3 regions of the Glutamicibacter halophytocola genome follow, and region 3 is predicted to be linked to each of the others. Evidence: predicted binding sites of a transcription regulator. Region 3 holds the regulator's gene; each other region holds the start of a gene.
What was found. The regulator LexA, encoded in region 3, represses DNA repair genes until DNA is damaged. The targets are predictions, from matches to a motif close to TCGAACANNTGTTCGA.
Positions count from the first base shown of each region.

Region 1 (9,625 bases), 1.9 Mb from region 3:
GTCATGGCTACCTATGACCCTTTGGCCTACACCGAGCCGTCGAAGGGCGGCCAGGATCTTGAGGGGCTGGCCAAGGCAGTGCAGGAAAAGATGCAGGGCAAGGTGAAGACCCAGATCGAAATCCGTTCTGTCACGCTGCCAATCATCAACTTTGATGAGCCGACGCAGAACCGCATCAATGAGCTTCAAGCCGAAGCGGCCAAGACGCGCGTGGCTGAACAGCGCAAGCAGACCAGCACCGCAGAAGCAGAAGCCAACAAGATCCTGGAACGTTCCCTGACCCCGGAAACGTTGACATCCAAGTGCTTGGACATTGTGGCGGAATCAAACCAGAGCCCGATTGGATGTTTCCCGAATTCTGGAGTTCAGCCAATTACCATGACTGGCGACAAGAACAACAAGTAGCATTCACCGCCAGGCACAACTCGCCCCAGTTCATGTGGACTGGGGCGATTGCTGTCTCCAGCTCACGTTCTACTCCCCGTGCGGGCAGGTAGCCCCGATCAGGCAGGGATATCCTCGATATCCGGCGGACTGCTCCCGGTGTCCGGCGGCCGGTTCAGCCAGTCCTCGAAGGAACGCACCCAGTCAGCTTCGCTCATGCACTGCGGGTAGGGCTGATGCGCAAAACCTGTCGCCGGCGGCGCGGTGGAATGATACGTCGGCCCCATTCCGGTAGCGATCTTCATCCGGTGCGGCCCCCGGGAGATGACAATTTCCTGCCATCCGGGGGTTTCCTTGGCCTGGTTGCAGAACTTGCACCTTCCATCGGCGTTGACCACGCAGGTGTGCCCGCCCAGGCAGGCCTGGGTGACGTGGTCGATTTCCTCGATCATCCCGTCGCAGAAGGGGGTGCGGCAGCGCCGGTCGCGGGTTCTGATGAACTTCTTCATTTTCTCCGGGAAGATCCGTGCGGTGGAGTCCATCGCGATCAGCTCCCGGTCCCCGGGGGCGGTATAGAGGCGGATCAGCTCGATGGTCGCTTCCAGGGTGTCGATGAAGGCCGGGGGCCGGGTGGTGGCCATTTCCGCGAGGGTCATGTTGTTCAGGATTTCCTTGCCGGCGACCAGTTCGCGCGCGTATTGCGGGGCGATGACTCCGTAGCCGTCGAGGTAGGCTGGCTGCCGGTCGCCGAGGAAGAGGGTCTTGTCGGTCATGACCAGTGCGACGTTCATGTTCACGGGCACTGTTGCGTCCGGGCTGGTGCAGAAGCTGGAGAGGTAGTCGGCTTCGATTTGCGCGCGGGTGCGCGGGTCGCCGTGGGCTTTGAGGCTTGTGGATTTTGCCTTGATGTCGTTTTTCAGGGCCAGGCCGGCGATGATGGGCAGTTCGGCGTGGATGCTCATCATGCCGGTGTCCGGGTGCGCGGTGAATTTGATGCGGCGTTGCTCTTCGGCGCTTTTTTGTTCTTTGCACTGGTCGTCCGAGGCGTAGGCGTAGGTGAAGTCCTTGACGGTGTCGCTGATTTTCCTGGTGCCCTGGTTGGCGAACAGTCGGGGGTTCTTGGCGTACAGCTGATCGAATTCGGTGCGGCGTTCGGCTTTGAGGATGCGCAGCGGGGTGAGGATGGCGCGCATTTGGGCTTCGGTGAATTCGCCGCGGCTGTAGGCGGCGGCCAGGTGCGGGGTGTTGTTGAAGAGGATGCGGCAGTTTTCGAGGTATTCGCGGTAGCCGTGGGGGTCTGTTTTGCGGGCGAGGGCTATGGTGGCGGCGGTGCCGCGGTTCAGCTGCTTGAGGTTGCCGCGGGTGGCGTTCTGGTGGACGACGTTGATTTCGGTTTGGTGGGCGAGGGCTGCCTGGTGGTAGCGCAGGGAGGAGATGGCGCGTTCCAGGCGGGCGATGCTGGTGAGGCATTCCTCGGCGGTTCCGTGTTCCTCGATGTATGCCAGGCTCGTTTCCAGTCCTTTGACCACGGCGGTGAATCCGTCGTGGTTTTCGGGGTTGGGGGTTTGCGCTGGGGGGATCGTGGTTTCGGACATGTTCTTATTTTACGCCGGTTAATCGAACATGTCTTCGATTGTTTGGTTGCGGGTGGATAACTTTTAGAACACGGTAAAGTTACCAGTCAGCGATGGTATTTCAGGTTCAGGGCGGATAGGCCCGGGGTGGAATGGGCGCGCACGAGGTCGTGGTGCTCGAACGGGCCCAGCGTGAATCTAGCCCTGGGGCATCGGCCGATCGCCGGCCTGGCCGGGCTGCTCGGCGATGATTTGCACTTCCAGTCCCTGCTGGTCGTAGAGCTTGCCGCCCACGAGGTGATCGCCGTCGGCCAGCCCCTCAAGCTGGTGCTTGTAGACGGAACGCTGCGAGGTTTCCTTCTTGCCCCAGTTCAGCTCGTTGAAGATGATGTTCAGCAGCACGGCCATGATCGTCGCCGAGGAAATGCTCGATTGGAAAATCGTGCCCACCCAGGCGGGGAAGGCGGCATAGAAGTCGGGCTTGACCATCGGGATGCAGCCAAAGGCCAGCGAGGTCGCGATGATCAGCATGTTCATGTTGTCCTCCTTGGCCTTGGCCAGGGTGCGGATGCCGGCAGCGGCGACCGAGCCGAAGAGCACCACGCCGGCGCCGCCGAGCACCGGCTGCGGGATCGAGGCGATGACGCGGCCAAGCACCGGCAGCAGGCCCAGGACCACGAGGATGCCGCCACCGGCAGCGACCACAAAGCGGCTTTTCACCCCGGTGATCGCGACCAGGCCGACATTCTGCGCGAAGGCCGACTGGGTGAAGGTATTGAAGATCGGGCCGACCGCCGAGGAGAGCATGTCGGCGCGCAGGCCGTTGGCGATGCGGCGCGAATCCACCTTGGAGCCGGTGATTTCGGCGACCGCGAGCATGTCGGCGGTGGTCTCGGTGTAGGTCACCAGGATGACGATCATCATCGAGATGATGGCGCTGACTTCGAAGACCGGTGCGCCAAAGGCGAAGGGCGCCGGCACCGCGAAGATCTCGCCGGCGAGCGCCTGCGAGAAGTCGGCCATGCCCATGAGAACGGCCACCAGGGTGCCCAGGGCGATGGAGAGCAGGATCGAGAGGCGCGAGAAGGCGGCCACCCCGGACTTGGACAAGGCCAGCAGGATCAGCAGGGTGATCGCGGCCAGGGCGATGTTTTTCATCGACCCGTAGCTATCGCCGGCGGCCGACCCGCCCATGGCCCAATCCGCGGTGACCGGGAAGAGCGAGACGCCGATGATGGTGATGACCACGCCGGTGACCACCGGCGGGAAGAAGCGCAGCAGCTTGGCGAAGAACGGGGCGATCAGGATGCCGATCGCGCCCGAGGCGAGCACCGCGCCAAAAACCGCGGGCATCCCCCCGCCGCCATTGAGGATGGCGATCATGGTGGCCACCCCGGAGAAGGACGTGCCCTGCACCAGCGGCAGCTGGGCGCCGAAGAACGGGATGCCCAGGGTCTGCAGGATCGTGGCCAGGCCGCCGATGAACAGGCAGCAGGCCACCAGCACGCCCATCTGCGCGGTGTCCATGCCGGCCGCCCCGCCCATGACCAGCGGCGGGGCGATGATTCCGCCGTACATGGTCAGCACGTGCTGGAAGCCGTAGGCCACGGTGCGGCCGGGGCTCAGGCGTTCGTCTTCGGGTCTGGTGCTCATGGGGAAAATCCTCTGCGGTGGACTGCAAATTGGCGCATCCCGCGTTGCCGGGATGCGCCCCGCCCTCAATTCTCCCGCATGAGCCCGATAGATCAGCTATCCAGCGTGCGCCCGGGCTGCTGGGTGTGCTCCACGAAGCGCACCATCATGGCCTTGAAGCCCGGGGTGTTCGATTCGCGGGCCACCAGATCGCGGTGCACCAGCGCGTTCGCCTCCGGGTAGTAGGCCGCCACGCAGCCCTTGGCCGTCGGGTAGGAGACCAGCCGGAAGCGGTTGGCGCGGCGCTCGGTGCCGGCGAAGGTGGAGATCACGTCGACCAGGTCGCGGTCCTTGAACCCGGTCTGCTCCAGGTCTTCCGGGTTGACCAGGATGACCCGGCGGCCGTCCTTGATGCCGCGATAGCGGTCATCGAGCCCGTAGAAGGTGGTGTTGTACTGGTCGTGGCTGCGCATGGTCTGCAGGATCAGGTGTCCCTCGGGGGCTTTCAGCGCCTCGAAGTCCGAGACGGTGAACCGGCCCTTGCCGATGTCGGTGGCGAAGGAGCGGGTGTCGCGCGGCGGGTTGGGCAGCACGAAGCCGTTCTTTTCGCGCACCCGGGCGTTGAAGTTCTCGAAGCCGGGCAGCACCTTCTCGATGTGGTCGCGGATCACGTCGTAGTCCTCGGCCATGGCGCGCCAGTTGACCGGGTGGTCCTCGCCCAGGATCGCCTGGGCCATGCGGGCGACGATCACCGGTTCGGCCAGCAGGTGCTCGGAGACCGGGGTGAGCCGTCCGCGGGTGGACTTGATGACCGACATGGAGTCCTCCACCGAGAGGAACTGCGCCCCGCCCGGGTGCTTGTCGTCCTTGTCGGTGCGGCCCAGGGTGGGCAGGATCAGCGAGGTCTTGCCGTGCACCACATGCGAGCGGTTGGGCTTGGTGGAGATGTGCACGGTCAGCTTGGCCCGCTGCATGCCCGCTTCCAGCGCTTCGGTGTCCGAGTTGGCCAGCGCGAAGTTGCCGCCCATGGAGACGAACACGTCTACCTCGTCCTTTTCGAAGGCGTGCAGGGTTTCGGTGGAGTCGTAGCCGTGGGCGCGCGGGGAGCTGATGCCGAATTCGGCGTCGATCGAGGCCAGCAGCTTCTCGGTGGGCTTCTCCCAGATGCCCATGGTGCGATCACCCTGGACGTTGGAGTGGCCGCGCACCGGGCAGGCGCCGGCGCCGGGCTTGCCGAAGTTGCCCTGCATCAGCAGCAGGTTGATGATTTCCTTCAGCGTCGGCACCGAGTGCGGCTGCTGGGTCAACCCCAGCGCCCAGCAGATGATGGTGGCCTTGGACTTGATCAGCAGCTGCGCGATCTCGGTGATCTGCTCGCGACTCAGGCCCGTGGCCTCTTCGGTGGCTTCCCAGTCCACGGTGGCACGCGCTGCGCGGTAGGCGTCGAATCCGTCGGTCACCTGGGCGATGAACTCGTGGTCCACCACGCTGCCCGGGTTCTTCTTCTCCTCTTCGAGCAGCAGGTGGCCGAAGGCCTGGAACAGGGCCAGATCCCCGCCGACCTTGATCTGCAGGAAGTCGCTGGCCACCGGCTCGGCCTTGCCCAGCATGCCGCCCACGGTCTGCGGATCCTTGAAGCCGAAGAAGCCGGCTTCGGGCAGCGGGTTGATCGCGACCACGCGGGCCCCGCGCTTGCGCGCGTCGGCCAGCGCGGAGAGCATGCGCGGGTGGTTGGTGCCCGGGTTCTGGCCAACCACAAAAATCAGCTCGGTGTGCTCGAAGTCCTCCAGCGAGACGGTGCCCTTGCCGATGCCGATCGTCGGATTCAGTGCGGTGCCCGAGGATTCGTGGCACATGTTCGAGCAGTCCGGAAGGTTATTGGTGCCCAGCGAACGGGCGAGCAGCTGGTACATGAACGCGGTCTCGTTGGCGGTGCGCCCGGAGGTGTAGAACACGCAGCGATCGGAGGTGGTGGCGTTCACGTGCTCCGCGATGGTGGAAAAGGCCTGCGCCCAGCTGATCGGCTGGTAGTGGCTCTCGCCCTCGTGGATGATCATCGGGGTGGTGATCCGGCCCTGGGAGCCCAGCCAGTATTCGGTCTTGTCGCGCAGGTCCTCGATGGAGTGCTGGGCAAACCATTCGGGGGTGACGGTGCGGGCGCTGGCTTCTTCGGCGATGGCCTTGGCGCCGTTTTCGCAGAATTCGGCCGGCTTGCGGCGTTCGGTGATGGATTCGGGCCAGGCGCAGCCCGGGCAGTCGAAGCCGCCATGCTGGTTCACCCGCAGCATCGAGCGCAGGGTGCGCGATGCTCCGGCCTGGCTGAAGCCGCGCTCCATGGAGACCATGACCGCTTTGAGGCCCGCGGCGGCATGGGCAGGTTCGCTGACTTTCAGATCATCCTCGTTGATGTCTTTTTTAGGTGCCGAACGATGCATGAAACCCTCCTGGTGGTGGCGCGACCGGTACTGATATCCAGCTCACATATTACAAGGCTACGCCTTATTGATCCGATGCGCATGTGTATAAATGTTCACGCTGTGCTTGCGCGAAAAAGCCGCCAGCGTCAGGCCCGTCTCATCCGCCAGATCCACGGCCAGGGAGGAAGGCGCGCTGACCGCGGTGAGCAGCGGAATTCCGGCCATCGCCGCCTTCTGCACCAGTTCGAAGGAGGCGCGTCCGGAAACCTGCAGCACCGTATCCTTCAGCGGCAGCATTCCGGAGCGCAACGCCGCCCCAATCACCTTGTCCACCGCATTATGCCGCCCCACGTCCTCGCGCAGGATCAGCAATTCGCCGGCGGTGGAAAACAGCCCCGCCGCGTGCACTCCCCCGGTGGAAGAGAACAGCTTCTGCGACTCGCGCAGGGTGTCGGGCAAATCCAGCAAGGTCTCCAGTTCGATCGACCCGGCCGAGGCATCCAGCTCGAACCCGGCCTTCTTGCGCACCTCGTCAATCGAGTTGGTGCCGCAGATCCCGCAGGCCGAACTGGTCACCACATTGCGCGCCTTCGCCGCATCCGGGGGCGTGGCCCCGGGACCCAGCTGCACCTCGATGACATTGAAGGTCTGGTTGCCTTCCTCATCGGTGCCCGCGCAGTAGCGCAGGGAAAGCAGCTGCTCGGAGGCCCGGATCACGCCCTCGCCCACAAGGAACCCGGCGACCATGTCGAAATCGTCGCCCGGGGTGCGCATCGAGGTGGTGTACGAGGTATGCCCGAAACGGATTTCCAGCGGTTCCTCGCCGGCCAGTTTCTCCTCGCGCGGGCGCCAGCCGCCCTCTCGCGTGGCGCGAATAACCCGGCGGCGAACGATCTTACGGCCCATCTTGGCTGCTCCTTGCGGTGCTTCTTGTTGCTCTGGCCAATACTCGCACACCACAGGCGAAAACGCAGTGCCCGATGTCCCTGGAGGCCGCAAATCAGCCCGGCAACTGTTCACTGGCCGCTGCGAACTCCCGTTGCCGTTTTTTCCTTGTAGGCCGCCAGCGGCAGCCGGGTGTCGTTCCTGAGCTCCTTGACCAGCGACATGCCCAGCAGCGTCACAATGACCGTAAACGGAACGGCCGACAAGATGGCCGCTTGCTGCAGCGCTTCCAGGCCACCGACCAGGAGGAGCACGATTGCGCAGACTCCGGTCAGCAGCCCCCAGATGGTCAGGATCGGGCGCTTCGGGTACATATTTCCGCCTGATGTCAAGGTCCCCAGCACGTAGGTATTGGAATCTGCACCGGTGATGAAGAAGAGCACCACGAGGATCACCGTGAATGCAGAGGTCACTGCCGGCAAGGGCAGCTCGGCCAGCATCGCGAAGAAGGTGCTATTGGTATCGGCGAGGGTGGCCTGGCCAATGCCGGAGGAACCGTGCATTTCCTGGTGCATCGAGGTTCCGCCGAAGATGCTGAACCAGATGCTGAAGACCAGCGATGGAACACCCATCACGGCAATCACGAACTCGCGGATGGTGCGGCCCTTGGAAATACGCGCCAGGAAAATGCCGACGAAGGCTCCCCAGCTCAGCCACCAGGCCATCATGAAGTAGGTCCACCACTGCATCCACTGCAGGTCCTCGGCGTTTGACGGCGTCAGCAGCGCCACCGCAGGGAATTCCGCCAGGAACTGGCCCATGGACCGGAAATAGATATTGCTGATGAATCCGGATGGACCGGAGATGAAGACGAAGATCCCGATCAGGGCGGCACCAATCATGGTGCCCTGGCTCAGCCACTTGATGCCCTTGCCCACCCCGGACAGGGCGGAGAGGGTGAAGATGATCGTCACGCCAGCGATGATGACGATCTTGACGAAGATGTCCGTGGGAATGCCGAACAACCGGTTGAATCCCTCGGCGATTTGCGATGCACCCAGCCCGAGGGACGTCGTCGTGCCAAAGAGCGTTGCCAGAACAGTGAAAACGTCGATGGTCTTGCCCAGCGCGCCATCCATTGACTTGCCCAGGATCGGGCGCAGCATCACCGAGACCAGCCCCGAATTTCCGCGGCGGTGGGTCGAGTAGGCAATGGCCAGGCCGAAGACCCCGAAGAGCGCCCACGCGTTCGGTCCCCAGTCGAAGTAGGAGAATTGCAACGCAAGAACCGCCGCATCCATGGTCCCTGGCTCGGCCCGGTTGTGCGGCGGATCCATGAAGTGGCTCATGGGTTCTGCCGCGCCATAGCTGATCAATCCAATGCCCATGACCGCTCCGAGGATCATGGCGATCCACGCCCAGGTGGAGAATTCGGGACGATCATGGTCTTTGCCCAGCCTGATTCCACCGTAGCGCGAGAAGCCCAGGAACAGCATCAAGAAGATGCATCCGAGCGTGACCACCAGGTAGCTCCAGCCGATGTATTGCGCAAACCACGAGGAAGCGTCGGACATCAGGCCGTTGAGCTGTTCCGGGGCAATCGCTGCCCACAACACGAACGCAACAACTAGCAGCAGCGAAATAGCCAATACGCTGCCCGGGCCATGGAGTTTCTGATAGACCTTCTTGGAGTCGGCCGAACTCGAAGCATGGTGCAATTCGCCACCGGTGAGGGTTGGCCCGCCCACCGGCCCCTGATTGCGGTTCGTGTCGATATTCATTTCCTTGAATTCCTTAGCAATAGTGGAACCTGCTTGCGGCTGGCTTAGAGTGCTTGCAATTCTGCGCCGTCGAAGAATCGGCCGGCCTTGTAGATCATCGGTTCGATGTCCGCGACTTCCGAGTGCTTGACCTTCGCAATGAATACGGTGTGGGTCTTGGCCTGGAAGCGCTCCTTGATTTCGGCCTCGATCGACGCAGCGGAACCGTCGAGCATCGGAGTGCCGTTCGGTCCTTCGTGCCAGGCCAGGTTCGCGAATTTGTCGTCCGCCTTGGAGGCGAAGGTGCCCACGGTTTCACGCTGTTCGTTGCTCATGATGTTGATACCCAAGTGCGTTGACTTGAACAGCGAAGCGTAGGTGCTCGTCGTCTTCTGGACGCATACCAATACCAGTGGCGGCTCCAGGGAGACCGAGACGTAGGAATTCGCGGCCAGCCCTCGCGGTGCGCCGTTTTCGTCTTTTGTGGTCACCACGGTGACGCCGGTGATGAACTGCCGGTTGAACCCCTTGAGCTCCTCCAAGTTCGGAACCCCGCTCAGATCGTCAACGACGATTCCGTCGTCCGGCGTTTCAAACGCCGATTTGAGCGATGGGACTCCCACGTCTTCCAGCAATTCGCTCTGGTCCCACGTGACTTGCTCGGAGATGACCTTCCCGTCCTGGAATTTCAAGAGATTCGAACCCCGCGTTTCCACGCTGTGGCCGGTGGCCGGCACACCCTGCAAGGCCCTGGTGAAGGTTCCTTTCGTCCGCCAGAATACGGCGATGGACTGTTCCGCGTCGTCGACAAGCAAGTGGTCGATCGTCGTAACCAGGTCGGGGAATGCCTCGCGCACTGCCAAAATGTCTTCTTTCAGGGACTGGGCAGTCGAGACTTTCTTGGATTTGTTGCTGACTCGCTGGTAATCGGCGTGGAGGATCTCATCGAGCGAATCCACGTTGCCGTGGTCCC
Region 1 covers NZ_CP012750.1:3,258,129-3,267,753, forward strand. Annotated here, with positions in the region: gene AOZ07_RS15065 (SPFH domain-containing protein) at 1-405, shown strand, start outside; gene AOZ07_RS15070 (DUF222 domain-containing protein) at 504-1,979, opposite strand; gene AOZ07_RS15075 (nucleobase:cation symporter-2 family protein) at 2,157-3,611, opposite strand; gene AOZ07_RS15080 (FdhF/YdeP family oxidoreductase) at 3,704-6,025, opposite strand; gene fdhD (formate dehydrogenase accessory sulfurtransferase FdhD) at 6,083-6,913, opposite strand; gene AOZ07_RS15090 (BCCT family transporter) at 7,024-8,673, opposite strand; gene AOZ07_RS15095 (flavin reductase) at 8,718-9,625, opposite strand, start outside.
Region 1: a site for LexA is predicted at 2,002-2,017, ahead of AOZ07_RS15070 (DUF222 domain-containing protein). Genes of this name have one in related genera too.

Region 2 (9,625 bases), 1.9 Mb from region 3:
TTCGTGCAGTGAGAAGCAGCCCGTCGAGCACCAGATGGGGCGCATGGACCAGCAGCAGCTGGTCCTTGCAGCTCAGCGGTTCGCCTTCTGAACCATTGCCGATGACAACGGGCGCTCGCCGGGTGCGAGCGGCGGAGCGCTGTACCGCAGCAATCTTGCGCGCGGTGGGGAAAGCGCCGCCACCGCGGCCAGCCAAGCCGGAGGCGTCCCATTCGGCCAAGATCTGCTGGTCAGAAGTGGTCGGGGGCAGCGGGCCAAAGCATTCAAGATGCTCAGTCCACCGCGCGTCGGGACCTGCCGCGAGCAACCGCGGTTCTTCAAGGACACCGCGGTGCATGGTGGGGATGGTGGTGGTCATGGCTTTGCTCCTTCACGGGCCAGTCGGCGGGCGGATGCATGATCCGCATAGTTAGCTGTCAGCCGCCAGATGCCGGCGGTGGCGACAAGCGCGATCGAAACGACGGTGATGACGCGGTACCAAACGGCGCCGGCGTCTGAACCGTTGCCCAGCCCGTGGGCCACGGCAATCGGCCACAACAGGTAGGAAGCGAGGTGGATGCCTCGAAACATCGGCTGGCTCAGGCGCTGGCGCAGTAACCCGGTCAGTGACACCGCAAGCATCAGCAACAGCCCGACAGTTCCTAGTCCTTGCCAGAATGGCCGGTATTCGCCGAAGAACGGGATGAGCAGGTCGATCAGGTGTACCCGGGCGTAGGAATCAGCGAGAAGGGCAATGACGTGCAGCGCGGCAAAGAGCACTGACAAAAGCGAAAAACTTCGGTGGAGCAGGCTTTGGGTGTAGCGGGATAGGGCACCGAAGGACCTTCCCGAACGGGCCATGATCCCCAGCAGCAGCGAACCGGTCAATAGGCACAGGCTGATGATGCCGCTGGTGCGCGCGATGGACCAGAATAACTCATCCATTCTCGCTCACGCTCCCTGGCTTGCGGGCCGGTGCAGGCCAGCGGGAGGTGCCCTGCACCGTGCCATCAAGGCCGACCAGGCGGGCAGGAAGGTTCATGGATTCCAGCCATTGCAGTGCTTTGGCTCCGCGCACGATGCCCGCGGTCGTATAGGTATTGGCTTGCAGGCAGGTTGACGCGGCGACAGTGATGCTGGAATGAACCCGGTGCGCTGGCAGCCCGAAGGCCGGATCAAGAATGTGGTGCATGGCCAGTCCCCGGTGGCTCCAGCGGCGCTTGCGCGTACTGGAGGTGGCCATGGCAAAACCGGAATGCAACGAGACCTGTTGCCATGGATCGGCATCGGTGTCCCGAACGAGCACCTGCCAGGGTTCCTTGGCGTTGCCGGCGGTAGCAATGTCTCCGCCGAGGCTGACCAGCGCCGCGGTATCCAATTCCTCTGCCACCCGTGCAGCAGCCAGATCAGCGGCCATGGCTTTGGCCGTGGCCCCCAAGTCCAGCGCGGTGCCGGCGGGCAGCGTGAGCTTCGTGCCGTTCAGCTGGATCAGGGGCCACAAGATCGGGCGCAGGGGGCCTTGGGTGATGCTCACGCCCTTGGCGGTTATTGCAGGCAGCCGGGCGAAATCGCGATCGTAGCCCAGATTGGCCAATTCGCCGCCCAACAGCGGATCAACGTCTCCGTCGCTGTCGCGCGCTGCTTTCAGGGCGCCGTCAATGAGCAGAGCCAGTGTGGGGGAGATGCTGGTGTTGTTGGCGCCAGTTCGAGCCAGCTGCATCACCTCGGAATCGGGACGGAACCTGCTGCTGGCCAATTCGACCTCGGCAAGGACCGAATCAACAATTGCCTTGGCGGGCTTGAGCAGATGAGCAGTTTCTACCGTCATCGCCGCGCTCAAACCCCAGATTTTCCAGGTAGTTTTGCCACTCATGGCTATGACCCCGAGGATCTTGCACTGATTGAGCCACGGGTGCCCGGGGAGACCGGTGAGGAGCCATTGGCGCTTGAGTCCAGGGAATCCGTAGTGGACTCGGAACTTGACCCGGAACCGGCGTTTGAATCCGTGTCGGTTTCCGGAGTTTGCGTCGTCTCCTGGCTTTGCGTCGTTGAGCTCTTCGCACTGCTGTTATCGGTGGTTGACACAGTCGTTGGTGATTGCGTCGACGCCTCATCCTGCGTCGTGGTGAGGACTGCGCCACTGCCGATCACCGCGACGCTCGAGGCGGCGACGGCGGCAGCGATTCGTCTGGACGCTCGACGTTGCTGGTTGAGGGGGTTCATGGTGGCCTTTTCGCATTTCGATGGGTATCTGCAATTTGATAGTCCCAAGGCATTCTTTGACCATGCCCTGCCATTTGTAGCAACTGTCTTTGAATATTTGCGCGATTGGCACGGGCTGGGATCGCCAAGCCGTGCATTAGTGCACATTGACCTGCGGAATCTGCACAGCGCGAATCGTTGACCCGGGTTGGAAATTGGCCATAGCTTGGCAGTGGGCTTCCGAGAATCGGGCCCTTGCCGCAACGGTGCGCACGAAGGGATATCACGGGCCATGACCCAGGAAACAGAACTGCCGGCCACCAGCAATGACGGCTTGCGAGGCCGGCGCGCATTGGTCACCGGGGGTGCCAGCGGAATTGGATTCGCCTGCGCGCAAGCACTGGCCCAGGCAGGTGCCGCAGTCACGATCGCGGACAGGGATGAGCAGGCGGCCCGCGAGGCTGCGGCCCGTTTGGGAGGGAGCGCCTGGGCGGTGGATCTTTCGCAGACCGAGTCCCTTGAGCAGTGCAGCGTCGAGACCGACATCCTGGTCAACAACGCTGGCATCCAGAGGGTGGCAGCCATCGATGAATTTGATCCCGGGGCGTGGCGGCTGATCCACCGGCTCATGCTGGAAGCGCCATTTCTGCTCATCCGTGCCGCCCTTCCCGGCATGCGCGAACGCGGCTTCGGCCGGATCATCAATATCTCCTCGATCCACGGCTTGCGCGCCAGCGCCTTCAAGAGCGCCTACGTTTCGGCCAAGCACGGGCTGGAAGGCCTGTCCAAGGTCACCGCGCTGGAGGGTGCTGAGCATGGAATCACAAGCAATTGCATCAACCCGGGATATGTCCGTACGGCATTGGTGGAACAGCAGATTGCTGATCAGGCCAAGCTGCACCAGATCCCCGAATCGCAGGTAGTGCAGAAGATCCTGCTGACCGAGGCTGCTATCAAGCGGCTGGTTGAGCCAGAAGAAGTCGCCTCCCTCGTGGCCTGGCTCAGCTCATCATCGGCGGGCATGGTCACCGGTGCCTCGTACACCATGGATGGAGGCTGGAGCGCGCGGTAGCCACCGCCGGGCACTATGCAGGAGGGAAAAGAACTGTTCCGCTGGCGGCCACGGCTGCGATGATCAGCGTTGCAACCAGTCCCAAGAGCAATGCCTTGATCCCGGAGGTGAAGATGCTGCGCAGGTGGACCCCGAGCCCCAGGGCAAACATGGCCGCAGACAAGAGCAGGGTTTGCACGGTGGAAGCGCCGTCGATGAACACCTCGGGGAGATCCATGGTGGTGCGCACCAGCATGGTGGCCAGGAAACCAATGATGAACAAGGGCACCAGCGGCGGATTCTTGTCGCCGCGAACGCTGTGCTTGCGCCGCATATAGATTCCGACTCCGGCAACCACCGGAGCGAGCAGGAGAACCCTGGCCAGTTTCACGGTGACGGCCACGGCCAAGGCGGCTGCCGACACCGAGCCAGCGCCGGCCACAACCTGTGCCACCTCATGGGTTGAAGCGCCCACGAGCATGCCGATGCCGCGTTCATCCAAACCCAAAAGCAGGCCCAGCGCGGGCATGGCCGGAATCATCAGGGTTCCGAAAAGCACCACCAGGCCAACTGCTGTGGCTACTTGATGCTCCTTGGCCTTGATTGTTCCTTCAGCCCCAGCCACAGCTGCCGCGCCGCAGATGGAAAAACCGATGGCGATCAGCAGCCGTTGTTCCAGGTCCAGGCCCATCAGCTTGCCGATCCAGGCGGTGAGCAGGAACGTGATGGCCACCGATGAAACCACCACCAGCAGCACGCCGGGGCCAAGAGCAAGGATGGATTCCAAGGACAATTGGAATCCCAGAAAGACGATTCCCCACCGCAGCAGCTTCTTTGCCGAAAGGGCTACTCCGGAATCAGCAACATGGGGCACTGGCGCCAGGTTGCGCCACAGGGCGCCAAGCACAATGGCGATGAGCAACGCGCTCACGGAACGGGTGAAATGGCTGGCGAGCATGCACAGCGCGCCGACGGCCAGGCACAACAGCACGCCAGGGACCGGGCCGGAGAGCAGCCGGGTGGCCAGCGGCGTTCTGCTGGCCAGGCCGTCATCGGAAGCAGAAGCCGTGCTGGTGGATCCCGAGAGGTGGTTCATGCTCACCATTCTTCGCCGATGCGCTATCTGGCGGTATTCACCTCCTGGCTATCGCGGGCATATGATCATGATATGGATAGCGATTCGCCAGCAGGGCAGAGCATGTCTCATTGGCTGCAATTCTCATCATTGGAGTTGCTGGTTGGCATTGCCGATCACGGGAGCCTCAGCGCAGGTGCCCGGGCGGCCGGCATGGCGCAATCCAACGCCTCGCGGGCGCTGAAAACCCTCGAGCGCCGATTGGGATATGCGCTGGTGACCAGGAAAACCAGCGGATCAACCCTGACCGCAGAAGGAGTCTTGACCGTCCAGTGGGCACGCGAGGCGCTCGCCGGGTTGAACGCATTTTCCGCCGGTGTGCGCTCGCTGGCCGAGCATGGCAACAAGGAGCTGGAATTCGGGGCCAGCATGACGGTGGCAGAATACCTGGCCCCGTCATGGATCGGGCAGCTGCACGAGAAGCTGCCCAGCGTCATTCCGCGGATGAGAATCATGAATTCCCACGACGTGATCCAGGCGGTGGAACAGGAGCAGCTCAGCTTTGGATTTGTTGAAACGCCACAGCTGCCCTCGTCGCTCAGGAGCCGTGAAGTGTTTCGCGATGAAATGCTGGTCGTGGTTTCGCCTGCCCACCCTTGGGCCGGCCGGAAGGACCCGGTGACCTTGGAAGAGCTGCAGGAAACCGCGCTTATCGAGCGCGAGGAAGGCTCGGGGACCCGGGCCTTTTTGAACTCCTTGTCCGCCGTTGAGCGGGCCAAGCCGATTGCGGAATTCAATAGCAATGCGACCATCTGCCAGCTGGTCGCCGGAGGCATGGGGCCGGCAGTGCTCAGCCAGCTGGCGGTGGAGAACCAGCTCAAGCAGGGGGCGTTGGTCGAAGTTCCGTTTGCCGGCCCGGCGCTGATGCGCGAGCTGCGTGCCATTTGGCGTGAAGAGCGTGCGCTGAACGCCAATGAACGGATGCTCCTTGGCATCGCCATTAATCAGTTGCCCAGGTCTTGAGATCCAGGCGGTCCCGGGTCGCACTCTTGTGTCCTCTTAAAAGCGACATCCCGGCACGTTTGGCTTTCCTTGAAAAAGTCAGGCCAAACGTGCCGGGATGCTTGCGATGGCGGCTAGGAGACCTTCTCGACGGCGTGGCCCAGCTGCTTGGTCGGAACACGATAGGTTTCGCGTGCGGTCAGTGCCGAGAGCGAAGCAATGACAGCGATCACCGCGGTGAACAGGCTGATCTGGACCCAGCCGTTGGCTTCAAGCCCGCCCAGGGCGGCCACGATGGACGGGGCAAAACCGGCCATGAGGAAGCCAAGCTGGGTGCCGATGGCCAAGCCGGAGAAGCGCACCTGCGAGGAGAACATTTCCGCGTAGAAGCTGGGCCACACGGCGTTCGCCGCGGCGTAGGCGCAGGAGAAGACCAGGACCGACAGGGTGAACTGCAGCAACGCGTTGCTCGATTCCATGGACCGCAGATAGAACGGCATGATGGCCGCCGAGCCCAGGGCGCCGTAGATGAAGACCGGCTTGCGGCCGATCTTGTCAGCCAGCATGCCGAAGAGCGGCTGCGAGATCAATGCGCCGATGTTGCCGGCAACAACAAGCCACAGGGTGATCGACTCATCCATGTTTCCAATGACCTTGCCGTAGGAGATGGCCAGGGTTCCGTACACCGTGGAGACGGCGGCGATGAATGCGCACAGCACTACGCGCAGCACGTCCTTCCAGTGGAAGCGCAGCAGGACTGCCAGCGGCAGCTTGGCAATCTCATTGTTCTTCTTGGCTTCTTCGAACTCCGGGGTTTCGTGCAGCGAACGGCGGATGAAGAAGGTGACAACCACGACGACTGCCGAGAGCCAGAACGGGATGCGCCAGCCGATGCCGAACTTGATCTCATCCGGAAGGGCAACCACTGGAATGAAGATCATCGCGGCAAGAATCTGGCCGCCTTGGGTGCCGGTGAGCGTCCATGAGGTGAAGAAGCTGCGGCGGTGATCCGGGGCGTGCTCCAGCGACATCGATGAGGCTCCGGCCTGCTCGCCGGCCGCCGAGAGTCCCTGGCATAGCCGGGCGAGGACCAGCAGGATCGGGGCGAGCCAGCCTACCTGCTCGAAGGTGGGCAGGCAGCCGATGAGGAAGGTGGATGCGCCCATCAGGATCAGGGTGAACATCAGGACTTTTTGCCGGCCGATGCGGTCGCCAAAGTGCCCCACGAAGATGGCTCCCACCGGGCGGGCCACGTAGGCGAAGCCGAAGGTGGCCAGCGACATGACCGCGGCGTTGGTGTCGGTATCGGGGAAGAAGATATGCGGAAAGATCAGGGCCGCGGCTGAGCCGAAGATGAAGAAATCGTAGTATTCAACAGCGCTGCCCATGAAGCTGGCGACGGCCGCCTTGACCGGCGTTCGTCCTGCGCTGGCCGTGCCGGCAGATGCGTCGGAGTTGTGTGGCGATGGCATCGGGTGACTCCTCGTCGAGTGTTTTGAAGGTGAGGATCCGCTCTAGATGTTCGCTATGCGTACACTTGTTCGGAATGTGTTCATTGGATTACAGTAGATGTAAATCACAACTCAGGCAACACCTGACGTCATCAAGAAGAGCTGCGGGAGAACATGAGTACACGTGCTGAGTCTTATCTGGTCGGTCTGATCGGTGACGGCGTCATGCCATCGCTGACCCCGCCGATGCACGAACGCGCCGCCGAGGTGCACGGGCTGCGCTACCTGTATCGGCCGATTGACCTCACCGAACTGGAACTTCCGGCAAGCGGCATCGGGGAATTGCTCCAAGCAGGAGCCAAGCTGGGATTTAACGCCTTCAATGTAACCCATCCTTGCAAACAACTTGTTCTGGACCATCTGGATGACATCTCGCCAACGGCGAGGGCCATTGGCGCGGTGAACACCGTGGTGATCCAGGACGGGAAATTCATCGGGCACAACACCGACGCTTCCGGATTCTCCCGCGGCCTGGCCGAGGGGCTCCCCGGAGCCAAGAAGAAGAAAGTGCTGCAGCTGGGCGCTGGCGGCGCCGGCGCCGCGGTGGCCTACGCCTTGCTGGCTTCCGGGACCGAGCAGCTGCATATCGTTGATCTCGACGAGGATCGGGTCAACCACAGGGTCCAAGAGCTGCGCAAGAACTTCCCGCAAGCCCTGGTCCATGCCGCAACGCCTGCCCAGGTTCCGCAGCTTCTGGGCGAGGTCGATGGATTATTGAATGCCACCCCGATCGGCATGCATCACCATCCCGGTCTTCCGCTGGATATCGCAGCACTGGAATCGCGGCACTGGGTCGCGGATTGCATCTACCGCCCGGTGAACACCGAACTGATCGTTGCTGCCCGCAACCTCGGATGCCAAGTCCTGGACGGCGGATACATGGCCGTTGGCCAAGCGGTGGACGCCTTCGAAATCATCACCGGCATCAGGCCGGAAACACAGCAGGTGCGTGGCCACTTGCTGGAACTGCTGGAAAAAGGACTGTAATGCGCACCTCTATCGCTACGGTATGCCTGTCGGGAACCCTGGAAGAAAAACTTCTGGCCTGCGCCAAAGCCGGCTTTGACGGCATCGAGATCTTTGAGCAGGATCTGTTGGTGAGCCCGATGTCGCCCGAGGAAGTCAAGGCCATGGCGCACCGGCTGGGGCTGACCCTGGATTTGTTCCAGCCCTTCCGCGATTTTGAAGGGGTCACCGAAGAACAGCTGCAGGCCAATCTGCACCGCGCTGAAGCCAAGTTCCAGCTCATGCAGCGGCTGGGCATGGACCTGATGCTGCTGTGCTCCAATGTCGGCACCGCCACCATCAACGACGATGGCCTGTTTGTGGATCAAATCCGGCAGCTTTCAGATCTTGCCGCCCGGTACGATGTGCGCATTGCCTATGAAGCGTTGGCTTGGGGCAAGTATGTTGATACCTACCAGCATTCGTGGGAGATCGTGAAGCGGGTAGACCGCGCCAACGTGGGATTGTGCATCGACAGCTTCCACATCCTCTCGCGCGGCGATGATCCCTCGGAAATTGCCGCAATTCCCGGAGAGAAGATCTTCTTTGTCCAGCTGGCCGATGCACCGGTGCTCTCCATGGACATCCTTTCCTGGTCCCGCCACTATCGGCTCTTTCCGGGACAGGGCGGCTTCGCGCTGGACCAGTTCCTGGCAGAACTCGTGCGCTCAGGCTATGACGGCATCATTTCCTTGGAAATCTTCAATGATGTTTTCCGCCAATCCAACGTGGAGCGCACCGCGATCGACGGGCTGCGGTCCTTGCAGTGGCTGCAGTCCACGACGGCCCAGCTGTTGGGATCGACCGGGGAGCACTACGCCTTGGACCTCAAGGTCCTGCCCGGAGAGCAAGACGCCACCGGATTCGACTTTGCCGAGATCCGGACCGAGGACCCAGAGCGCGTGGCCGGGATGCTGGCACAACTCGGTTTCAGCTTCAGCGGGCAGCACCGCCGCAAGCCGGTGCAGCTGTGGAGCTCCGGCGAGGCGAAGATCATCATCAATTCGCAACGAAGCCGAGGAGTGGAAGCCGCCGTCTCCGGCTTCGGCGTGCTGGTGCCGGACCCGGTGGCCAGCGGCGAACGCGGTGGAGCCCTGCTCGCGACGCGAGTACCCCGCCAGCAAACCAACAATGAACAAGACCTGCCTGGCTTCGTGGCGCCCGATAGCACCGAAGTATTCTTCAGCTCGCCGGCCAATACCCGGAATTGGGTTTTGGAATTCGAAGATGCCGGGCCCGCGGCATCCGCTGTGCCCAGCGGGCCGATCCTGGGCATCGACCACATCAACATCGCCCAGCCATGGCAATGCTTCGACGAATCAGTGCTGTTCTACAGCAGCGTCCTGAACCTCAAAGCCCGTCCCGGAACAGAGGTCCCCAGCCCGATGGGACTGGTGCGTTCACAGGTTCTGTCCACGGCGGATTCCGCTGTCCGGCTGGCGCTGAACATTGTGCCGCAGGGACTGGAAAGCATCATCGAGCGCAATCACGAGTACCCGGAGCACGTGGCGCTGCGGGCCGATGACATCATCGAGGTGGCACGCAATGCCCGCGCACGCGGCATGGAGTTCCTGCAGGTTCCCGACAACTATTACGAGGACCTGGCGGCCCGCTTCGACCTTGACGCGCAATTGCTCGATACCCTCAAGGAGCTGCACCTGTTGTATGACCGCGATGAGGCCGGAGAGTTCTTGCATTTCTACACCAAGACCCTCGGCAACATGTTCTTGGAGGTAGTTGAACGGCGTTCTGGCTACGATGGGTATGGGGCGCCCAATGCGCCGGTCAGGCTTGCCTCTC
Region 2 covers NZ_CP012750.1:3,154,766-3,164,390, reverse strand. Annotated here, with positions in the region: gene AOZ07_RS14670 (NADH-ubiquinone oxidoreductase-F iron-sulfur binding region domain-containing protein) at 1-358, opposite strand, end outside; gene AOZ07_RS14665 (ferric reductase-like transmembrane domain-containing protein) at 355-924, opposite strand; gene AOZ07_RS14660 (FAD:protein FMN transferase) at 917-1,807, opposite strand; gene AOZ07_RS14655 (hypothetical protein) at 1,787-2,383, shown strand; gene AOZ07_RS14650 (3-hydroxybutyrate dehydrogenase) at 2,474-3,253, shown strand; gene AOZ07_RS14645 (YeiH family protein) at 3,267-4,328, opposite strand; gene AOZ07_RS14640 (LysR family transcriptional regulator) at 4,401-5,330, shown strand; gene AOZ07_RS14635 (MFS transporter) at 5,444-6,781, opposite strand; gene AOZ07_RS14630 (shikimate dehydrogenase) at 6,935-7,807, shown strand; gene AOZ07_RS14625 (bifunctional sugar phosphate isomerase/epimerase/4-hydroxyphenylpyruvate dioxygenase family protein) at 7,807-9,625, shown strand, end outside.
Region 2: a site for LexA is predicted at 6,839-6,854, ahead of AOZ07_RS14630 (shikimate dehydrogenase). Genes of this name have one in related genera too.

Region 3 (9,625 bases):
TGAGCCGTTCGACGGTGCCGGGCCATTCGCCGATACCGGCCGTTTGGACTCCGTGCTCAACGCCTTCCTCGAAGAAGACCTGGTGGCCGACGCAAATCCCCAATACGGGTTGTCCTCCGGCGATGCGGCGGCCGATCCAGCGCAGGGCACCAATATTCGTCAGCTGTTCCATCACGGACGCGTAGGCGCCAACGCCAGGAACAACCAGCCCGTCAGCGCTCATGACCTTTTCGGGATCTGCGGTCAGCTCCACGTGAGCACCCGCGGCTTCCAGCGCCCGGACAGCCGAACGGACGTTGCCCGAACCGTAGTCGAGAACAACTACATTCTTCTTTTCCACTTACAGTGCACCCTTCGTGGATGGAATCTTGTCACCCATGCGTTCGTCGAATTCAACGGCTTCGCGCAGAGCTCGTGCAAAGGACTTGAACTGGGCTTCGACAATATGGTGTGGATCGCGGCCCGAGAGCACCTCGATATGTGCACAAATCTGGGCGTGGAAGGTGATCGCTTCAAAAACGTGGCGGGTCATGGAACCGGTGAAGTGCCCACCGATGAGGTGGTATTCCTGCCCCGCCGGCTCGCCGGAGTGGACGAGGTAGGGGCGTCCGGATACATCCACCACTGAACGCGAAAGCGCTTCATCCAATGGAGCATATGCGGTGCCGAAGCGCCGGATGCCGGCCTTGTTGCCCAGGGCAACGCGCAGCACTTCGCCGATGGTGATGGCGGTGTCCTCCACGGTATGGTGCACGTCGATGTGGGTATCGCCCGTTGACCGAACGGTCAAGTCAATGAGCGAGTGCTTGGACAGCGCGGTGAGCATGTGGTCGTAGAACGGCACGGACGTGCTGATCTCCGACACACCAGTTCCATCGAGATCCAGTTCTACGAATACGGACGATTCGCTGGTGACGCGTTCCATGCGGGCGCGACGTGCGCCAATCAATTCGGCAGCCATGTCTTCCTTCGCTTGTTCTTGATTACTTTTCCGCGCCGAGCAGCTCGGATAGACGATCCAAGAACGCAGTAGTTTCTGATTCGGTTCCGGCGGTTACTCGCAGAGTGCCCGGGATCCCATTGTCGCGGACGATAATGCCTGCTTCCAACAATCCTTCCCACACCGCGTGGGGGTTCTCCAGCCCGCCGAAAAAGACGAAGTTGGAGTCGGAGACGGAAGGCTTAAGCCCAAGCTCTTTCAAGCGGGCAACAATTCGATCTCGTTGCGTTTTGATGTCTTCCACCTGGGCTAACAACAAATCGATATTCTTCAGCGCCGCTACGGCAGTTGCCTGCGTGACGGCCGAGAGGTGGTATGGCAGCCGCACCAAGCGAATGGCATCGGTGACTTCAGGCGCCGCTGCGAGGTACCCGACGCGGGCACCGGCAAGGCCAAAGGCCTTTGACATGGTGCGCGTGACGATGAGCCGCTGGCGGCCTTCAAGCAAGGTGAGCGCCGATTTGGTGCTGGACAAGGAAAACTCGGCGTAGGCTTCGTCAACAATGACCATGCCATTGTGCTCGCTCATTGCGTCATATACGGCTGTGATCACGTCCAGGCCAAGCGCCGTGCCCGTGGGGTTGTTAGGAGAGCACAGGAAGACAATGTTCGGTTGGTGCCTGAGAACTTGTTCTGCCGCGGATTCTGCGGAGAGAGTGAAATCCTCGGCGCGCGTACCGGCGATATATGTTGTATCGGTCCCGCTAGCTAGGAGGGGGTACATCGAGTATGTTGGTCCGAAACTCATGACGCTTCGTCCTGGCCCGCCAAATGCCTGCAGGATTTGCTGGAGGATTTCGTTCGAGCCGTTTGCCGCCCAGATGTTCCCTGCGGTCAGGGAGTGGCCGAGATAGTCAGCCAGCAGTTCACGGAGTTCGGTGAATTCACGATCCGGGTATCTGTTGAGGCTGGTTGCTGCTTTTGCGACCTCTTGCGCAATGGCATCCACGACAGTTGGCGGAAGCGGATGAGTGTTCTCGTTGACATTCAGCTGAATGGGCACGTCGATTTGTGGTGCGCCATATGGGGATAGCCCGCGGAGATTCTCACGCAAGGGCAGCTGACTCAAAAGTTCACTGCGGTCATTCACGCAATAAGTCTACGTGCGTACCGGCTTGGCGGGTGAATCCGCTACGAGTCAAGGTAACAATCCCCTGCCTCGATCGATGCTCTAACCAGCGAGCACAGGGATCGACAGCGAGTCGCCAACGTGGATCTCGCTTCCCTGGAGGGAGTTGAGTTCCGAAATGTGGCTGACAGCAGAAGTGACGTCGTAGCCCTGGGCGTACTCCTTGGCCAAGCTCCACACGGTGTCGCCCGGGATAACGGTGACGTCCACAGTTTCGACGCCCGTTGGGAGTTCAGATGATGCCCTTGCATCTGAAGCGAACATCGAGAAGAAGAACGCTGCAGCTACGGTTAGCGCAAAAACTGGAATGCCCACCAAAACAGCCCAGCCGCGGCGGTTGATCCGGATCTTCAATGGGCTCTGGGTTTGATTTGAGTCAAGTGCGAGGGTTGCCATGACCTTATCTCCTCAAGATTGTGTAGCGATGCGAAGTTATATTCGATATGTAGATTTCGAAGACTTGTTCGAAACTAGTACATCTGTTCTAACAGAGCTTCGTCCGACTTGTCCAGAAGTTTTCGAACAAATCTTTGAAAGAAGCTCGCTTATCCACTAAGATTTCGAAGTAGACGAGCAATGAAAACATCACACCATCTGGCTCCGACAGTTTGGACTGCCGAACTTTCGACAGATAGCTAGGGAAGGCAAAATCTCATGTCAGCTTCACAACGCACTCCCCGATCGAATGCACGCTCGTTGACGATTCGCCAAAAGAAGATCCTGGAAACGATCCAGCGTGCCATCGGCAAGAACGGCTATCCACCATCCATGCGTGAGATTGGCGACTCGGTAGGGCTCAAGAGCCTTTCGAGCGTCACCCACCAATTGAGCCAGCTAGAAAAGCTCGGGTACATTCGTCGAGATCCACGCCGTCCGCGCGCCATGGAGATTTTGTTGCCACTGCAGTTGGCGGACGATGCTGAGAACTCAACGGCGTCGGAGGCTGCAGAGAGCAAGGCTGCCGAAGACGCGATGGTCATCGAGCTCAGCACGTCAGCCGATACGACCATGGTTCCATTGGTCGGCCGGATCGCTGCTGGTGGGCCGATCCTTGCTGATCAGTCTGTCGAAGATGTTTTCTCGTTGCCTCGCCAGCTGGTCGGACACGGCGAATTATTCATGCTCAAAGTCTCTGGCGATTCCATGGTTGATGCCGCTATCTGTGATGGTGACTGGGTAGTCGTCCGCCGTCAGCAGAATGCTGAAAACGGCGATATCGTCGCTGCATTGCTGGACGAAGAAGCCACTGTCAAAACCTTCCGGCAGCGCGATGGGCATACATGGCTGCTGCCCCAGAACTCACGCTACGAACCGATCTTGGGCGACGCGGCCAAGATCATGGGCCGTGTTGTTTCTGTGATGCGTTCGCTCTAATCGCATCTGGCATGAGGGGTGTTGGTGCGCAAGCATCGACACCCCTCAGTCGATTGCTCCCTGCGATTTCGGTTTCGATTCTCACCGTTGTGCTGCGCTGAAGATCATCCAACGCTGAACTGCCGCTGAGAGCCGTCGTGGTTCTTCGTTGACCAATCGGCTAGCTGTCGACGTCACCAAATCGCGTGCGATGCCCCGAACCTCCAGATCCATGCGCTCATCGTTTGCGCAGAGGGCCAGGTATCGGCAGAGAATCCCGGCAAATAGGTTGCCATCGCCTCCTCCATCAAGCAGCAGGGATCCGGCCTCGTCGGCCAGATGCCGGCGTGTGGCATGAACAAGTGCAGCAGCATGCTCCAGATCAGCTGCGGTACCTAATTCCAGCAGCGCGCCGAGCACCGGTCCCTGGTTATAGGTATAGAGGTGATCTTCCAGTTTTTGGCCTGCTGAAGTGAGTCTGAGCCCATCAAGATATAAACCGTGCTGGTCGCTGAAGATGTTGGAATGCATCCAGTCAAGCAGCTTCCTGGCTTGTTCGCGATCACCGATGCGTGCGAAAAAGAGTGCGGCAGGAGCGTTGGCAGGGGCATTCTTGAAATCGCGTTTCCTCGACCAGTACAAGCCGCCATCGAAGACTTCGTCGATGCCGCTTTCCAATTGCTTGCGCAAAGTCGTTATTGCTCGTTTTGCACCGAGATGGCTGTGCCCTTCCAGCTTCCGGGAAAAAGCCAGCAACCTCTGGCTCGCCAGCGCCAGCCATGCCATATCGTCAAAGAAGTAGTTCGGGAAGACTCCGAAATTGCGAATGCGGATTCCTGCCAGCAGGTCTTTGGCACGGTGAAGTTCGCACCGGGCTGCATCACGATCGCCAGCTTCCCAATAGCCCAGCCCGTCGTCAAGGATCGCATCCAGGTAGTGGGCCTGCCACCAGTAGTTCCACTCAGCAAACGGATGAGAAAATCCATTCATATCGCTGAGCATGCTTCCGTCATGCATCCGGTGCTGAAGGCTATAGGGCCGGCCAATCCACGTGCCTGGCAGGCAAAGGAGCCGATGGCCAAATCGCGCATGCGTATCTTCGGCTGCTTCACGCGCCAGTCCCCTCATGGATTTCATCTTGCCTTCCGGATTTTTCCTTCCCTGTGGCACAGACATTAGTGCATTCAACGAGCCCGAGTCACCGGGTCATTGCTTTCAAGCACTGGAAGTTACTTTTCAGCAGGCTTGAGGCGTTCCAGAACTCCAGAAATGACCTTCTTGTCTACTGTGGGCCACATCGGTGGCAGGGTAGCCTTCAGGAAGCTTCCGTAGCGCGCCGTGGCCATGCGCGAGTCCAATATGGCTACAACGCCCCGGTCGTTGACCGATCGGATCAGGCGTCCTGCGCCCTGCGCCAAGCGGATGGCGGCATGCGTAGCCGAAACCTGCATAAAGCCATTGCCACCGTGCTTGGCGACGTCTTCGGTCCGGGCCTTCGAAATCGGGTCGTCGGGGCGTGGGAATGGAATCTTGTCGATGATGACCAGACGGCAGGAATCCCCCGGGACGTCAACTCCCTGCCACAGCGTCATCGTGCCAAAGAGGCAAGTGTCGCGTTCGTCTGCGAACTGTTCGACCAGGGATTTCATGCTGGCCTCGCCCTGGCACAAGATGTCCACGTCCAGCCGCTCGCGCAAGATGCTGGCGGCCTCTTCCGCCGAACGCTTCGAAGTGAACAGCGCCAGTGCGCCACCGCCGGATGCCTTGATGAGATCTTCAATCTCGTCCAGGGTCTCAGCGGCAAGTTGACGGCCAGGTTTTGGCAAATGCCTGGCTACGTACAGGATGCCTTGTTTTGGATAATCAAAAGGGCTTCCCACATCGACGCCAGTCCATGTTGGCGCTCCGTTCCCCATCAAGCCCAGCGAACCGGCCACGGCATCAAATTGCGAACCGATAGCCAACGTTGCACTGGTGAGCACGACCGTGCGGCCATCAAATAGGCCTTCGCGCAGTTTTCCTGCCACCGACAGCGGTGCGACATTCAGCGTTGCCGGTTGGGATTCTTCGGCCTCCACGTAGCCTCGGCCTTCTACGAACTCCCGTGGGCGCGTTGTGTAGAGAACTTCGCGGCGCTCTTCAGATTCGAGCATGCGCAGAGAGTCATCCATAACAGCCTGCAGCTGGGAGCGTGCAGTCTGTCGTCCGCCATCGGCGGGCGCGTTCGCCTCTGGCTTGGACAGCGCCAATGCCAGGCGAGCCTGCTCAACAATGTCATTGAGTGCAATGCCCATGTCTTCGCGCAAGCCTTGCTCCAGCAGACCGGTGGGGATCCCCGTCAGGGACTTCTCCAGTCGGTTGGCCGCTTTGACCATTTCATCGACGTTGACGCCGCAGTGGCGCTTGGCGCCACCAGCAGCAGTCATCACCATTCGAGCCGACAGGGCGCCAGACACCGAGCTGGTCACGCGGTCCTGCAGTTCGTGGGCCTCATCGATGATGGCCACATCGAAATCCGGCAAGACCGACAGGCCTTCAAACGCAGACACCGCCAGCAAGGCATGATTGGTGATCACCACGTCAGATTCGGCCGCGCGGGCGCGTGCCATTTCCGAGAAGCATTCATCGGCCATCGGGCACTTTTGAGAACCCAGGCATTCCATCGCCGAAACCGAAACCTGCTTCCAGGCCTTGTCGCTGACGCCGGGCACCAATTCATCTCGGTCGCCGGTATCGGTGCGCTCGGCCCAATCGCGAAGTTTCATCACTTCACTGGCAAGCGGTGAATAGGTGGTTCCGGCGGGTACTGCCGGTTCATCCATCGAGAACAGCGTGCCTTCGTCATCGGGGTATCCGCCACCGAGCTTGTATTGGCACAAGTAGTTGGAGCGGCCTTTGAGCAGAGCCACATCCATGGGACGGGAGAGCTTGCCCTTGAGTGACTCAAGTAATCTCGGCACGTCGCGACCGACAATTTGCGACTGCAACGCGAGTGTAGCGGTTGAAACAATCACTGGCTTGGCACTAGTTTGCGCATGGGCCAGCGCCGGAATGAGATAACCCATGGACTTTCCCGTTCCGGTGCCAGCTTGAACCAGCAAATGTTCTTCGTCTTCCAAGGCAGCCACCACGTGCTTGACCATTTCCTGCTGGCCTGTACGCATGGCGCCACCCATGGAAGTTACCGCGGCCTCAAGAAGCTCAAGGGCCTGCTCTTGCTTATCCATGAATGTTGAAAGTCTCCAACTCTGCCGCCAGGGAATCGCGCACCTTGACGATCAATCGCGTGCCGTTGTCCAGGTGTTCGCTTTCCAGGATTTCAGATTCGCTCTGATGCAGCTTTGCGATCAAATCCCCGCGGTTGTACGGGATGAGAACTTCAAGCTGAATGCCTGGACGCGGAATCGACGAGCTGATCTTTTCCAGCAGCTCTTCGATGCCCTCACCGGTGTGAGCCGAAACCACGGAGGTATTGGATTCACGGTTGCGGATTCGTTCAATGACAAATGGATCCGCGACGTCAGCCTTATTCAGGACGATGATTTCCGGGATATTCAACGCGTCAACTTCGCCAAGCACGGTACGAACGGCCTGAATCTGCCCCTCCGGGTCAGGGTGCGAAGCATCCACTACGTGCAGGATTAGATCAGAATCGGCAATTTCTTCCAGAGTTGAGCGGAAGGCTTCCACCAACTGGGTTGGAAGGTTCGACACGAATCCAACGGTATCGGCCAACGTATAGGTCAGCCCGTCTTCAGTCGACGACTGGCGCACGGTTGGATCCAAGGTGGCGAACAGCGCGTTCTCCACCAGGACACCGGCGTTGGTCAGGCGGTTGAGCAAAGATGACTTTCCGGCGTTGGTGTATCCGGCGATAGCCACTGCGGGCACTTCATTGCGCTTGCGATTGGCGCGCTTGGCCTCACGAGCAGGCTTCATGGCCTTGATCTCGCGACGCAGCTTGGCCATGCGGTCGCGAATGCGGCGACGGTCCATCTCGATCTTGGTTTCACCCGGACCACGCGAGCCAATGCCGCCACCGGCGGCACCTACACGACCACCAGCCTGGCGGGACATCGATTCGCCCCAGCCACGAAGACGTGGCAGCAGGTACTCGAGCTGGGCCAGTTCAACCTGTGCCTTGCCTTCTCGGGACTTCGCATGCTGCGCGAAGATATCAAGGATCAGGCTAGTGCGGTCAATAACCTTGACCTTCACAATGTCCTCGAGGGCACGGCGCTGGGACGGAGCCAGCTCAGCATCAACCACCACGGTATCCGCGCCGGTAGAGACAACGATGCCGCGCAGTTCCTCGGCCTTGCCCGACCCCAGGAATGTCGACGGGTCCGGCTTGCTGCGGCGCTGCACCACGCCGTCGAGAACTTCGGAACCTGCGGTCTCAGCCAAGGCGGCCAGTTCGCGCAGGGAGTTTTCGGCGTCGGTGACGGTGCCTTCGCTCCAAATACCAGCCAGCACAACGCGTTCCAGGCGCAGCTGGCGGTACTCGACCTCGGTAACGTCTTCGAGTTCGGTGGACAGGCCCGCGACGCGACGCAAGGCGCGACGCTCCGCGAGGTCATCCTGGTCCCCGTCGTATTGGGTAAAGCCGGTCGAGAAGCGGTTGAGCGCAGTGGCCTGCCCGGAGAAGATTGAGGTATCTTCTTCTCCGAAGTGCTGGACCTGTGGGCTTTGGGCTTCATCGGCTTCGAGGATCCTGTCGATAGCGGCCTGGATCTGGGCATCATCCATTGATGCCGAATCGTGCTCGTGTGACTCGGAGTTAGTCATGGTCTCCTTAGAAGTACTTCGCATTCCAGAATAGTGCGGTTGACCCCCAGTTCGCGACGTGACGCGTTGGGGTTCTGTCGGTTCATCAAACATTCGTGGTCCTTTTGACAGCGCGCAAAAAATATAGGCAAGCAGGTGAATGCGGGGTTACCGAGGTGCGAAGGCGAATGGCAAGGCGTGTGATGCACAACTTGCGGAAAACAAAAAAGACTTCGCCGTCTGCCAATCCTTCAATGCCGGCACGCCAAATAGGCGCGTCGCCGGGGAGGATCGCGAGGTAACCGCTGCGGTTACGTATTAGACAAAAACGAAAGTCATAGGGAAAACTCTATCAGTCAATGCTCGAGCTGCCTATATCGCTTTGCTCACGTTGAATGCGCTGGTCTTTGGCCTCGGGAAGCACAACGATAAACTTTGCCTATGACCTCGGATCACTACTTCACCGCCAGCCCGGCCTCGGCCGATGAACGACGCACCATTGAAGTCGAACTCAACGGCACGGTGCGCAAGGTTCAGACAGCCGCAGGAATCTTCTCGCCTTCAGGCTTGGATAAAGGCACCGCGGTGTTGTTGCAGCATGTCCCCGCCCCACGCGGGCGCGTGCTTGACATCGGATGCGGCTGGGGACCGATTGCCCTGACCGCTGCCGAGAGGTCCCCCGAATCCACCGTTCACGGCGTGGATGTCAATGAACGCTCGATCGAATTGACCCGGCTGAATGCCCAGCATCTGGGGTTGGGCAACGTGGTAGTCGGAACCCCCGATTCCGTCGAACCCGGTCTCCAGTTCGATACCATCTGGTCCAATCCGCCCATCCGCATCGGCAAGGAAGCGCTGCACGAACTTCTGATGCTGTGGCTGCCGCGCCTGGCAGCAGGCGGGGAAGCCTGGCTGGTAGTGCAGAAGAATCTGGGGAGCGATTCCTTGCAGAAATGGCTGGCCGAACAGCTTCCCCAGGACTGGTCGATCACTCGCGAGGCCACGGCCAAGGCCTTCCGCGTCCTGAAGGTTTCGCGACCGGCCTAGAACCTCATTCCAGCAATTGCAGGCATCTGTCCATAGGACGAGATGCCTGCAATTTTTGCTTCACCGGCTACTTTGCGCCGATCACTCCGCGGGCAACTAGTTCTGCAGGGCCGGAAAGGATCGTGTCTTCGCCGCCGGCATCGTTGGCACGGAATTCAACGCCTACGAGGCCGCCTGGCACCGACACTGCCCACTGGTTGATCAGCGCGGTGCCTCGGGCCCAGTATCGAACCGCGGCGGCGGCAGCGCATGCGCCGGTGCCACAGGAAAGGGTCTCCCCTACTCCGCGTTCATGAACGCGCATCGTCACCTGGGCAACTCCGTCCTCT
Region 3 covers NZ_CP012750.1:1,249,331-1,258,955, reverse strand. Annotated here, with positions in the region: gene hisH (imidazole glycerol phosphate synthase subunit HisH) at 1-340, opposite strand, end outside; gene hisB (imidazoleglycerol-phosphate dehydratase HisB) at 341-961, opposite strand; gene AOZ07_RS05895 (histidinol-phosphate transaminase) at 984-2,090, opposite strand; gene AOZ07_RS05890 (LysM peptidoglycan-binding domain-containing protein) at 2,172-2,525, opposite strand; gene lexA (transcriptional repressor LexA) at 2,784-3,503, shown strand; gene AOZ07_RS05880 (glycoside hydrolase family 76 protein) at 3,585-4,472, opposite strand; gene AOZ07_RS05875 (ATP-dependent DNA helicase) at 4,712-6,709, opposite strand; gene hflX (GTPase HflX) at 6,702-8,270, opposite strand; gene AOZ07_RS05865 (class I SAM-dependent methyltransferase) at 8,691-9,296, shown strand; gene dapF (diaminopimelate epimerase) at 9,364-9,625, opposite strand, start outside.